Regions from separate parts of the Paenibacillus sp. FW507-14B1B genome, predicted to be linked through region 2. Evidence: predicted binding sites of a transcription regulator. Region 2 holds the regulator's gene; the other holds the start of a gene.
What was found. Region 2 encodes Rex, which represses fermentation and respiration genes when NADH is low (regulators of the CRP and FNR family bind a similar motif). Its sites were predicted from a motif close to TTGTGAAATATTTCACAA; they were not measured.
Positions count from the first base shown of each region.

Region 1: AC3WJJ_RS16415 (FAD:protein FMN transferase) is a predicted target of Rex. The motif match lies at 2,550-2,567, and genes of this name have one in related genera.

Region 1 covers NZ_JBYSWS010000003.1:157,129-162,083, reverse strand. The annotation lists gene AC3WJJ_RS16420 (HD domain-containing phosphohydrolase) at 1-1,221, shown strand, start outside; gene AC3WJJ_RS16415 (FAD:protein FMN transferase) at 1,343-2,428, opposite strand; gene AC3WJJ_RS16410 (NusG domain II-containing protein) at 2,668-3,066, shown strand; gene AC3WJJ_RS16405 (Gx transporter family protein) at 3,041-3,595, shown strand; gene AC3WJJ_RS16400 (ATP-binding cassette domain-containing protein) at 3,630-4,523, shown strand; gene AC3WJJ_RS16395 (energy-coupling factor transporter ATPase) at 4,508-4,955, shown strand, end outside.
Region 2 covers NZ_JBYSWS010000001.1:993,057-998,011, reverse strand. The annotation lists gene dinG (ATP-dependent DNA helicase DinG) at 1-1,144, shown strand, start outside; gene AC3WJJ_RS04675 (redox-sensing transcriptional repressor Rex) at 1,181-1,834, shown strand; gene AC3WJJ_RS04670 (amidohydrolase) at 1,821-3,122, shown strand; gene AC3WJJ_RS04665 (cell wall elongation regulator TseB-like domain-containing protein) at 3,151-3,669, shown strand; gene AC3WJJ_RS04660 (hypothetical protein) at 3,916-4,449, shown strand; gene AC3WJJ_RS04655 (AAA family ATPase) at 4,442-4,955, shown strand, end outside.

The DNA of each region.
Region 1 (4,955 bases), on a different contig from region 2:
CATCTTATGCCGCGGCGGGCTGTTTACCGGATTTATGGGCCACATTTATTAGGATTGTCTGTACCGGCCATACTTATGACGATTTGGATGTTGAACCATGGATTGTTGAGTATTCCTTCATTTTATATTTGGTTAGCATCCCTTGGGGCTGTATTGATTGCCAGCTGTCATGCAATGATCGAGTTTTTCTTAACCGTGGCAGCCATTCGGCCAGTGGTGAAAGAGCTAAGAAGACAGGCATTGTCTCGATATGGAGTCGATTTTTCGCTTGAAGGACATGTGTTCACTGCGATTCGCACGAAATTTTTGCTTAGTACGATGCTCATTGGAACGTTTCCATTATTTCTGTTCAGTCTGGCGGCCCAGATTAGGCTGGAGAAATTTGATGAGATCGTATCTCAGGAGTACTGGGGTTGGGCTGGAGTTATTCTATTGATTGGTGTAGCTTTTGCCTATATAGGGGCGCTGCTCCTGACACAGGATGTAAATCGTCCCATCCGTCAGATGTACCGAGCTATGAACGAAGTGAAGGAAGGTAACCTCATTCAGACTTCTAATCTGTATTCAGATGAATTCTCCACTTTAGTTGCTGGTTTCAACATGATGGTTCGTGGTCTGCAGGTGCGTGAGGATCGTAATCGGAAACTGCTCGACAGTTACTTTGCTGCGCTGGCTGCTGCACTGGATGCAAGAGACCCCTACACAGCGGGGCACAGCTTTCGTGTTGCCGAGTATTCGGTGCTTCTTGGAAAGTTAGCCGGGCTATGTGAGGAAGATATTGATCTGCTGCATAAGACCGCACTGCTTCATGACATCGGAAAAATCGGAGTGAGGGATAATGTATTACTAAAAGAAGGACGTTTAACGGAAGAAGAATTTACACAAGTGAAATCACATCCGGAGCAAGGAGAGAATATTTTGCGCCAGATTGAACCAGCAGATGCTATGGCACCTTACCTAGAGGGTGTACGTTCCCATCATGAGCGCTACGATGGTCGCGGCTATCCTGACGGGTTAAAGGGAAGAGAAATACCACTCTATGGACGCATTATAGCGGTTGCGGATGCTTATGATGCGATGACATCCGATCGCCCTTATCGGAGTGGTATGAGGGCGTCTGAAGCGCTGAACATTCTAGAAGAGGGCCGAGGAACGCAGTGGGATCCCGATTTTGCAGGTATGTTCGTGAATTATATGAGGGCTACTAAGGAGAGCGCTTAAGAAGCTTAACAGCGATGTGCTCTGCTCTAGATCCTCATAATTGTCAGAACCATACGACAGTATATAACTATAATAACAGGGCACCCCTTCTTAATTAGAAGAGATGCCCTGTTATTTTTAATTACTTCATGAGCTTATATTGGTCATTTGTCATTTCCAGTACTTTATCCATACCGGAGGTGATGTATACTTTCTTGTCCTTCGTAATAAACAGAGCCTCCACATGATCTAACTGTTCGGCAAATTCAAGACCACGATCAAGTCCCATAGAGAAGATGGAGGTAGACAACGCATCAGCATCAACCGATTTTTCTGTGAGGATGGTGACACTGCTTAAGTTATTATCAACAGGATAACCCGTCTCCGAGTCTAAGATATGGTGATAATATTTGCCGTCTTCCTCGAAGAAACGTTCATACACTCCTGAGGTAACAATCGTCTGGTTCTCAACTTTCAGATTGCCAATAGGGATACCGCGTGTAAGGTCTGGGTCTTGAATACCGATGGTCCATTTACGACCGCCAGGCTTCTGACCAAGAGCAAGAACGTTCCCGCCAAGATCAATGATGGCGCTATGGAAGTCGTTGTCTGTCAAATATTTAGCAATAACATCTGCGGAGTAACCCTTGGCGATACCACCGAGATCTAGTATCATTCCTTTTTGCTTCAGATATACTTCACGCTTATCAGGATTGAGCTCGATCAGATCATACTGGCTTAGTGGAATCAGTTCATTAATTTCGGCTTGATCAGGCACATGCGCACCTTCATTACCTATATTCCATAAGGAGACCAGAGGTCCGATTGCAAGATTGAAACGGCCATCTGTCATCTTGGAATAATCATAAGCTTTTTGGATGACACTAAAAGTCTCCTCAGACACCTGAACAGGTTTGATACCAGCATTACTATTGATCTTAAAGAGCTCACTAGTATTATTAGTACGACTCATTTCAGCGTCAATCTTGTGTAGAAGCTCCTCGATTTCATTGAAATGCTGATCTGTGATTCGGCTATCATAAACCTTCACCTGAACGATGGTGTCAAATATATAGTATGACTTCTTTATGGGATCTTTAATTTCCGTCTGTTTACTAGTGGTCTTATCATTCGAATTTATGGAATTAGGGCCGGCGTTTGAACATCCCCCAACAATTAACAGGGCGGATAGGAGCAGAAGCAACGGAGATAGCTTGTTTTTTTTCACATCAATTCCTCATTTCCACCTGGTTTCGACTGGATTATAGCAGAGCCGACTGACGCGGGGATGTGAGACTTCTCATATTTTATTTAAAATTTTGATTAAAATTTTGGATTTGGTGATGATTTTGTGAAATCATTCTCAAACGTGCAAAAATGGTTGTTTCCTACATTGAAGGATTGCCGGAGAGTGAGTATAATGAGGACGTCTAAGATTTATATAATCAAAAAATAAGGAAGATGCCTATGAAACGCGGTGACATGGTGCTGATTTCAGTTCTACTGGTAGCAGCCCTTATATTTCTTGTTCCGAGATGGTTAGGTGGAAGTGAAAGTGAAAAAAATCACAATATTCCATTGACGGCAACAATTACGGTAGACGGCCAATTGTATAAGACAGTGGAGTTAACGGAAGAAGAACAGATCATTGAGATCAAGACGGATCATGGACTGAATATTCTAAAAGTACATGATTATGGCATCGAAATGATCGAGGCAGATTGTCCAGATAAAGTGTGTTTAAGCTTTGGCTTTGTTGATAAGAAGAACCAGAGCATTGTTTGCTTGCCGCATAAAGTATTAGTTGAGTTGGAAGGTACTTCGGGAGGAGTGGATCAGGATGAAACCGACGCCGTTGTCAATTAGTGATTCAGCATTAATGCTAAAAAAGACAGTCATCATCGCCATATTTGCGGCTGTAGCTGTTGTCCTCAGTATCGTGGAATCGCTGATTCCCGTGAACCTGTCGGTACCCGGTGCCAAGCTTGGACTTGCCAATATTATGGTGCTGACCTGCTTGTATTTCCTTCGTGGAAGAGATGCAATCACATTAATTGTGTTGAAGACCGTACTAACTGCAATGATTTTCGGAACCTTTTCCAGTTTCTTGTTTAGTTTGTTTGGTGCAGTTTTCAGTTTTGTAGTGATGTATGGACTTCTTAAGATAAGTGGAAAGAGATTGAGTCTGATCGGAATCAGTATCGCAGGTGGTGTAGCACATAATATTGGCCAATTGACGGCAGCTTCGATTATTTTCAAGACTTCTTCCATATTCTATTACTTACCGGCACTGCTGTTAACCGGTATCGTGACAGGTATTCTGATCGGGATCTCGGTAAGATATTTGGTGCCGTCTCTGTCGAAGTTATCTTTATTTGCTGGATTTACAGATTAATATACGTAGAACGAGAAGAAGAGGGGGAGCTTGCGTGGATAAACCTGAACTTCATAGTCAAGATCATATGGAAGTTAACAAGTATGAGCGTGATAGTACCCCTCAAGCTCTAGCTGTATTAACACTTCAAGATGTTAGTTTCTCGTATGACGGAGAGTCGGAGAATATCCGCTCGGTTAGTTTAACGGTAACGAAAGGGCAGTGGGTGAGCATTGCCGGGAGCAATGGGAGTGGTAAATCAACACTGTCCCGGCTGTTTAATGGTCTTTTGTTTCCGGATGATGGGTTAGTTGAAACAGGTGGACTAAAGCTTATACCTGAGCATTTGAGCGCCATACGTCGTAAGGTAGGTATGGTGTTTCAGAACCCAGATAATCAATTTGTAGGCAGTACGGTAGAAGAGGATATCGCCTTCGGACTTGAGGGCTTGTGTATGTCTCGCTCAACTATGAGAGAGAGAATTGATCGCTATGCAGAGAAGTTTGGTGTCAGTCACCTGCTTGGCAAGCATCCTTCGGAGTTGTCTGGCGGTCAGAAACAGCGAGTAGCGCTCACCTCCGTGCTAGCGATGGAGCCAGAGATTCTGGTGCTTGACGAAGCTTCCTCCATGCTGGATGAACAGGCCAGAGGAGACTTAATTCGAATCCTGAAATCGATGTATGAGGAAAGAAGATATACGATTTTGTCGATCACACATGATGCGGATGAGATTATGGCTTCGGAGAGAGTGCTTGCGATGCGAGAAGGCGAAGTTATTGCTGATGTATCCCCTAGAGAATTGTTTGCGAACAAGGAACTGATGGCACTGTGCAATTTAGAGGCCCCATTCTCACACAAGCTAGCGCAGGAGCTGGAGGCACGTGGAGTGCACGTAGGGCGATCTAGTCATGAACAGGAGCTGATGGATTTCTTATGGTCATTCAATTAGATCAAGTATCTTTCGATTATGATGCTCGAAGTCCTTGGGCGAGTGCGGCTCTTCGTGATATTCATCTTGATGTAGAATCAGGCGAGTTTATTGGCGTAGCTGGAACGACCGGATCTGGGAAATCAACGATGCTCCAACTCTTTAACGGCATTATTAAGCCGACTGCAGGCACGGTATCTGTGCTGGATGTTACGATTCGAGCAGGAGAGAAGTCCCCGAAACTGCGTGAACTGCGGCGGCGAGTTGGATTGGTTTTTCAGTTTCCTGAGCAGCAGATGTTCGAAGATACGGTTGAGAAGGATATGTGTTTTGGACCGATGAACTTTGGCGCAACGGAAGATGAAGCGAAGCAACTTGCTTTGAAGGCTTTTGGCAAAATGGGTCTTGATCCTGCGTTATTGCAGCGGAGTCCGTTTCAGCTAAGCGGTGGGC
Region 2 (4,955 bases):
GCCGTCCAAGAAACCTAAGGATTGGGTTAGCTTAACAGAACTTGAGAATCAAATATATGTAACCTTAGGTGACGTGGTTCGACAGGGTGATCGACTCACTTCTGAGATTCGTGAAGAACTGGATGATTACAGTGCAGATAGTTTGATTACGGATATTAATGGACTCTTTAAGGATTTGGCTTCACATCGTGAGAATTTGAAGTTTTTTATGACTTTGAATGATGACGGTATTGTTTACTGGATGGAGGCCAATGGGAATTTCCGCAGCAAATCATTGCAGATGTACGCGGTACCTGTTGATGTAAGTAGTCAGTTGAAGGAATTATTTTTTGACAAGAAACAGAGCGTGATCCTAACGTCTGCTACCCTATCTGTGGATAAATCGTTTCAGTATATGATTGATAACTTGGGACTTCAAGAAGCTTCGGAACAAGGACGATTAAACACCGTTCAACTTCCTTCTCCTTTTAATTACCGGGAGCAAGCATTATTGTTAATTCCAAGAGACTTTCCGAGCGTAAAGGGAACCGTTGGAGATCCTTTGTTCGTAAATACTTTGGTCCAATCTCTATCAGATACGGCCATGGTGACGCGTGGGCGCATGTTAGTGCTATTCACCTCTTACCGTATGCTTCGTCAGGTTTATGAGCCTCTGAAAGAAGCCTTGTCATCTAGTGACATCGCTGTTCTTGGACAAGGCATGGATGGAACGAGTCGAACGAAGCTGATTCGCAGGTTTCAAGATAGCAGTGCTTCCGTTCTTTTGGGAACTAGTTCGTTCTGGGAAGGTGTTGATATTCCAGGGGAGGCTCTAACGTGCCTTGCTATTGTCCGATTGCCATTTCAACCGCCAAATCATCCGCTTGTTGAGGCGAAGAGTGAATTACTTCAACAACAAAAGAAGAATCCATTCATGAAGCTATCTGTGCCACAGGCTGTTATTCGCTTTAAACAAGGCTTCGGACGCCTTGTAAGAACAGCACAAGATAAAGGAATCGTCATTGTATATGATACCCGTGTAATTGAATCATACTATGGTAAGCACTTCTTGTATTCACTACCTGGACCGAAGATGGAGCATATGCCAACAGAGCAAATGGTTTCTCGGATCACGGAGTGGATGGGGAAGGAAGAGGAACATTAGAATATTATTTTGAGTTTATTATTAGGGGGAGCATGCATGAAATCGGAAAAAATTTCGGAGGCCGTAGTACGCAGACTGCCCGTTTACTTACGTTACCTAAACGAACTTCATGTTCGGGAGGTAGCAACCGTGTCCTCGCAAGAGTTAGGACAAAAACTAGATTTGAACCCAGCACAGATTCGCAAGGATCTTGCTTATTTCGGAGATTTCGGTAGAAAGGGAATTGGCTACGATGTCACATACCTAATCGAAAAAATCCGGCATATACTGAAACTGGATCAGCAGATTAATGTAGTGCTTGTTGGTGCAGGTAATCTTGGACATGCCTTGTCTAACTACAACGCATTCTTGAAAGATAATATGAAGATTGTAGCTATATTCGATGCTTATACTCCGAAAGTGGGTACATCCATTAACAATATCGTTGTTCAGCCTATGGAAGAATTGACTTCAACAATCAAGGAGAAGGGAATTCGGATCGGTATTATTACAGTTCCTGATGTCGAGGCGCAAGCTGTAGCAGATAGTTTGATATCAGCGGGGATTGAAGCGATTCTCAATTTTGCTCCAACGATTCTGAAAGCTCCACCACAAATTCGCATCCATACGGCGGATTTCACGACAGACCTTCAAAGTTTGGCCTATTACTTAGTTAACGGAAAGGAAGATGCCGAACATGACGAATCATAAGTGGATGATCAAAAATGGTACCTTTGCTGTCCTCCAGGAAGAGAAATCTATTCTGTGTGGATATATGGTCGTCGAGAATGATCGTATAACTTACCTTGGCGAAGAAGAACCGCAGGTCGAGGCCGATATTGAAATCATTGATGGTACGCATCTTTTCTTTATGCCCGGTTTAATCAATACGCATGGACATACAGCGATGTCACTTCTCCGTGGATATGGAGATGACCTCGCACTTCAGGTATGGCTGCAGGAGAAAATGTGGCCAATGGAAGCTAAATTCACGGCGAATGATGTATATTGGGGTTCCTCCCTTTCGCTAGTTGAAATGCTTAAAGGCGGCACTACAACGTACCTGGATATGTACGACCATATGGATCAGGTCGCTGCAGTAACGGAACAATCAGGCATGCGTGGTGTGTTAACCCGTGGTGTAATTGGACTATGTTCGCCAGAGGTTCAGAAGCATAAATTGGATGAGGCTACAGCTTTCGCCAAGGATTGGCATGGAAAAGCAGACGGCCGTATAACAACGATGATATCACCACATGCTCCATATACTTGCCCTCCAGATTACATTGAGAAATTTGTTCAGGTTGCACACGATCTGGATCTGCCACTGCATACACATATGTCCGAAACCGCTGCAGAAGTACAGCAAAATGTCCAGGATTATGGTCTGAGACCCGTAGCTCATTTACAAAAGCTAGGTGTGTTCTCCAGACCGACTTTAGTAGCGCATGGAGTTCATTTAACGGATGAAGAGATCGAAATTTTGGCAGCTCATAATGTTGCTGTGTCTCACAACCCAGGGAGTAATCTTAAACTGGCAAGTGGTGTAGCGAGGGTGCCAGAGCTTCTTAAAGCAGGTGTTACGGTATCTTTAGGAACAGATGGTCCCGCTAGCAATAACAACCTGGATATGTTCGAGGAAATGCGCTTAGCAGCTCTCATCCATAAAGGTGTTACGGGTGATCCGACAGCAATACCTGCATCGGAAGCACTTCGTATGGGTACCATCTATGGAGCTAAATCTCTATTCTTAGATGAAATTGGTACGCTAGCTCCAGGAATGAAAGCAGATTTTATTGCGTTGAATACGGATCAAGCCCATTTCTTACCACACACGGATTTCATCTCACATGCCGTCTATTCAGCAAGTGCGAAGGATGTGGAACATGTATGGGTCGATGGTAAACAGATCGTCAAGAATGGTAATTGTTTAACGCTTGATGAAGAGAAGATTCGCCGTGAAGCCCAAAGTGCGTTCGAACGGCTGTTAACCCTTTAGGGAATAACAAGGGAGCGAGGAACGCAGATTGAAGAAAAAAACAAAGTGGATACTCTCCAGCGTTTCTGGAATTCTGCTCATATTATTGGCTTGTCAAATTTATTATTCTTATGTCATGTCTGATACTTGGAAAGAAGAAAATGCGGCTATTATAGCAGCTCAAGAACATGGTGGACTGATTAAGAGGGATAAAACTTATAAATCAGTTTGGGACAAGGATAGTTTGTATTGGGTTATTACAGGTCAAAATGTTGATAACAAAGACATTATTGTATGGGTTAAGTTTACAGAAGAGCATAAACCATTCGGAGGAGCCGACACGGTTCATACAGAATTATTAAGTGACGGTAAGTCTGAAGCGCAGATAAGAGCTCAGATCAATTCAGATTTGCCTGGTGCTGTAATCGAACGGCTCGTCCCTGGAATGTATGAGGGTGAGTATGTATGGCAGCTGCTGTATAACCTAAACAATGAAACAAAATACCGATTCTACCGTTTTCAGGATGCTCGTCCAATCGGCGAAGACATTACATTACCGAATCAGTAAAGCATAATAACACTCCATTCATTTAGGATGGGGTGTGTTTGATTTCATATATGTAAGCGTTTGCATAAAAAATAATTAAATAGTTTTTAATATTTTCACAGCTTGAAAATGAAAAAGTATATAAGATGTGATATACTCATATTTGTATTTAACGTATACAAGTATATGTTAGAAGAAGACATACGTTATGTATGCATCATAAGATAGACCGGCTATATATCATCTATTTAACAAGGAGGAACTTCATTGAAACTACGTATTGTTCCTATCGTTCTGACGGTCGTTATCTCGGCATCGGTACTTTTTGGTGGATGGTATCTGTATCGGCAAATGGCTCTTCAGAATCCGTTGATCAATGTGGTATCACAGTATGAAGGCGTAAAAAGCTCTCAAATTGATATTAACCAGGATACCGTCACTTTGAAACTTGATTTAAAGCCAGACACGAATTTACGTGGATTGGTTGAACATATAAACAAAGAAGGTAAGGCGGTCGTAGGAAAACGTGCATTAAAAATTGAGGTTGAAGATCATTCATCAGAACAGCTAAATGAGTGGTGGGATGATGCTATGCTATCCGTCGCCGAAGCGATGGATAATAAACAATACACGGATATTCAGACATCTTTGGATGAATTGGCAAAACGCTCACCTGAGTTTAAAGCAACTGCGCAGATTGATGATCAGAACGTATATGTAAGTTTATCTGATGGAAAGTCTGGTAAGTTTATTATTTTGCCTCGTCAACCGGGCAAAGTGGAGGTGTGGAACCATGCCTAAGTGGTCCAAAGAAGTATTCATCGGATTCATTCCTGTCCTGTTTGTGTTTCTGGCCTTTATTGGTGTAAACATTGTTCCGATTCTGATTGCTGCTATGCTTGTTGGAACTCTTCTATTCATCGCGAAGATGAAGGGGGGAATTGCAGTAGGAGCGGGAGGGGATCGTAAACGTAAGAAAGGCTCCCCTATGAAGCTGACCTTTGAAGAAATTGGAGGCCAGGATAATGCCAAGCAGGAGCTAAGAGAAGCGCTTGATTTCCTAATTCGCCACGAAGAGATTAAGAAGTTCGGGATCCGGCCACTGAAAGGGATACTTCTAACAGGTCCCCCAGGGACAGGTAAGACTCTGATGGCAAAAGCAGCAGCTCACTACACGAACTCGGTGTTCGTTGCCGCTTCAGGTAGTGAATTTGTTGAAATGTATGTGGGTGTAGGTGCTGGTAGAATTCGTGATTTATTTAAAGAGGCTAGAACACGTGCAGCGAAAGAAAATAAACAAAGTGCCA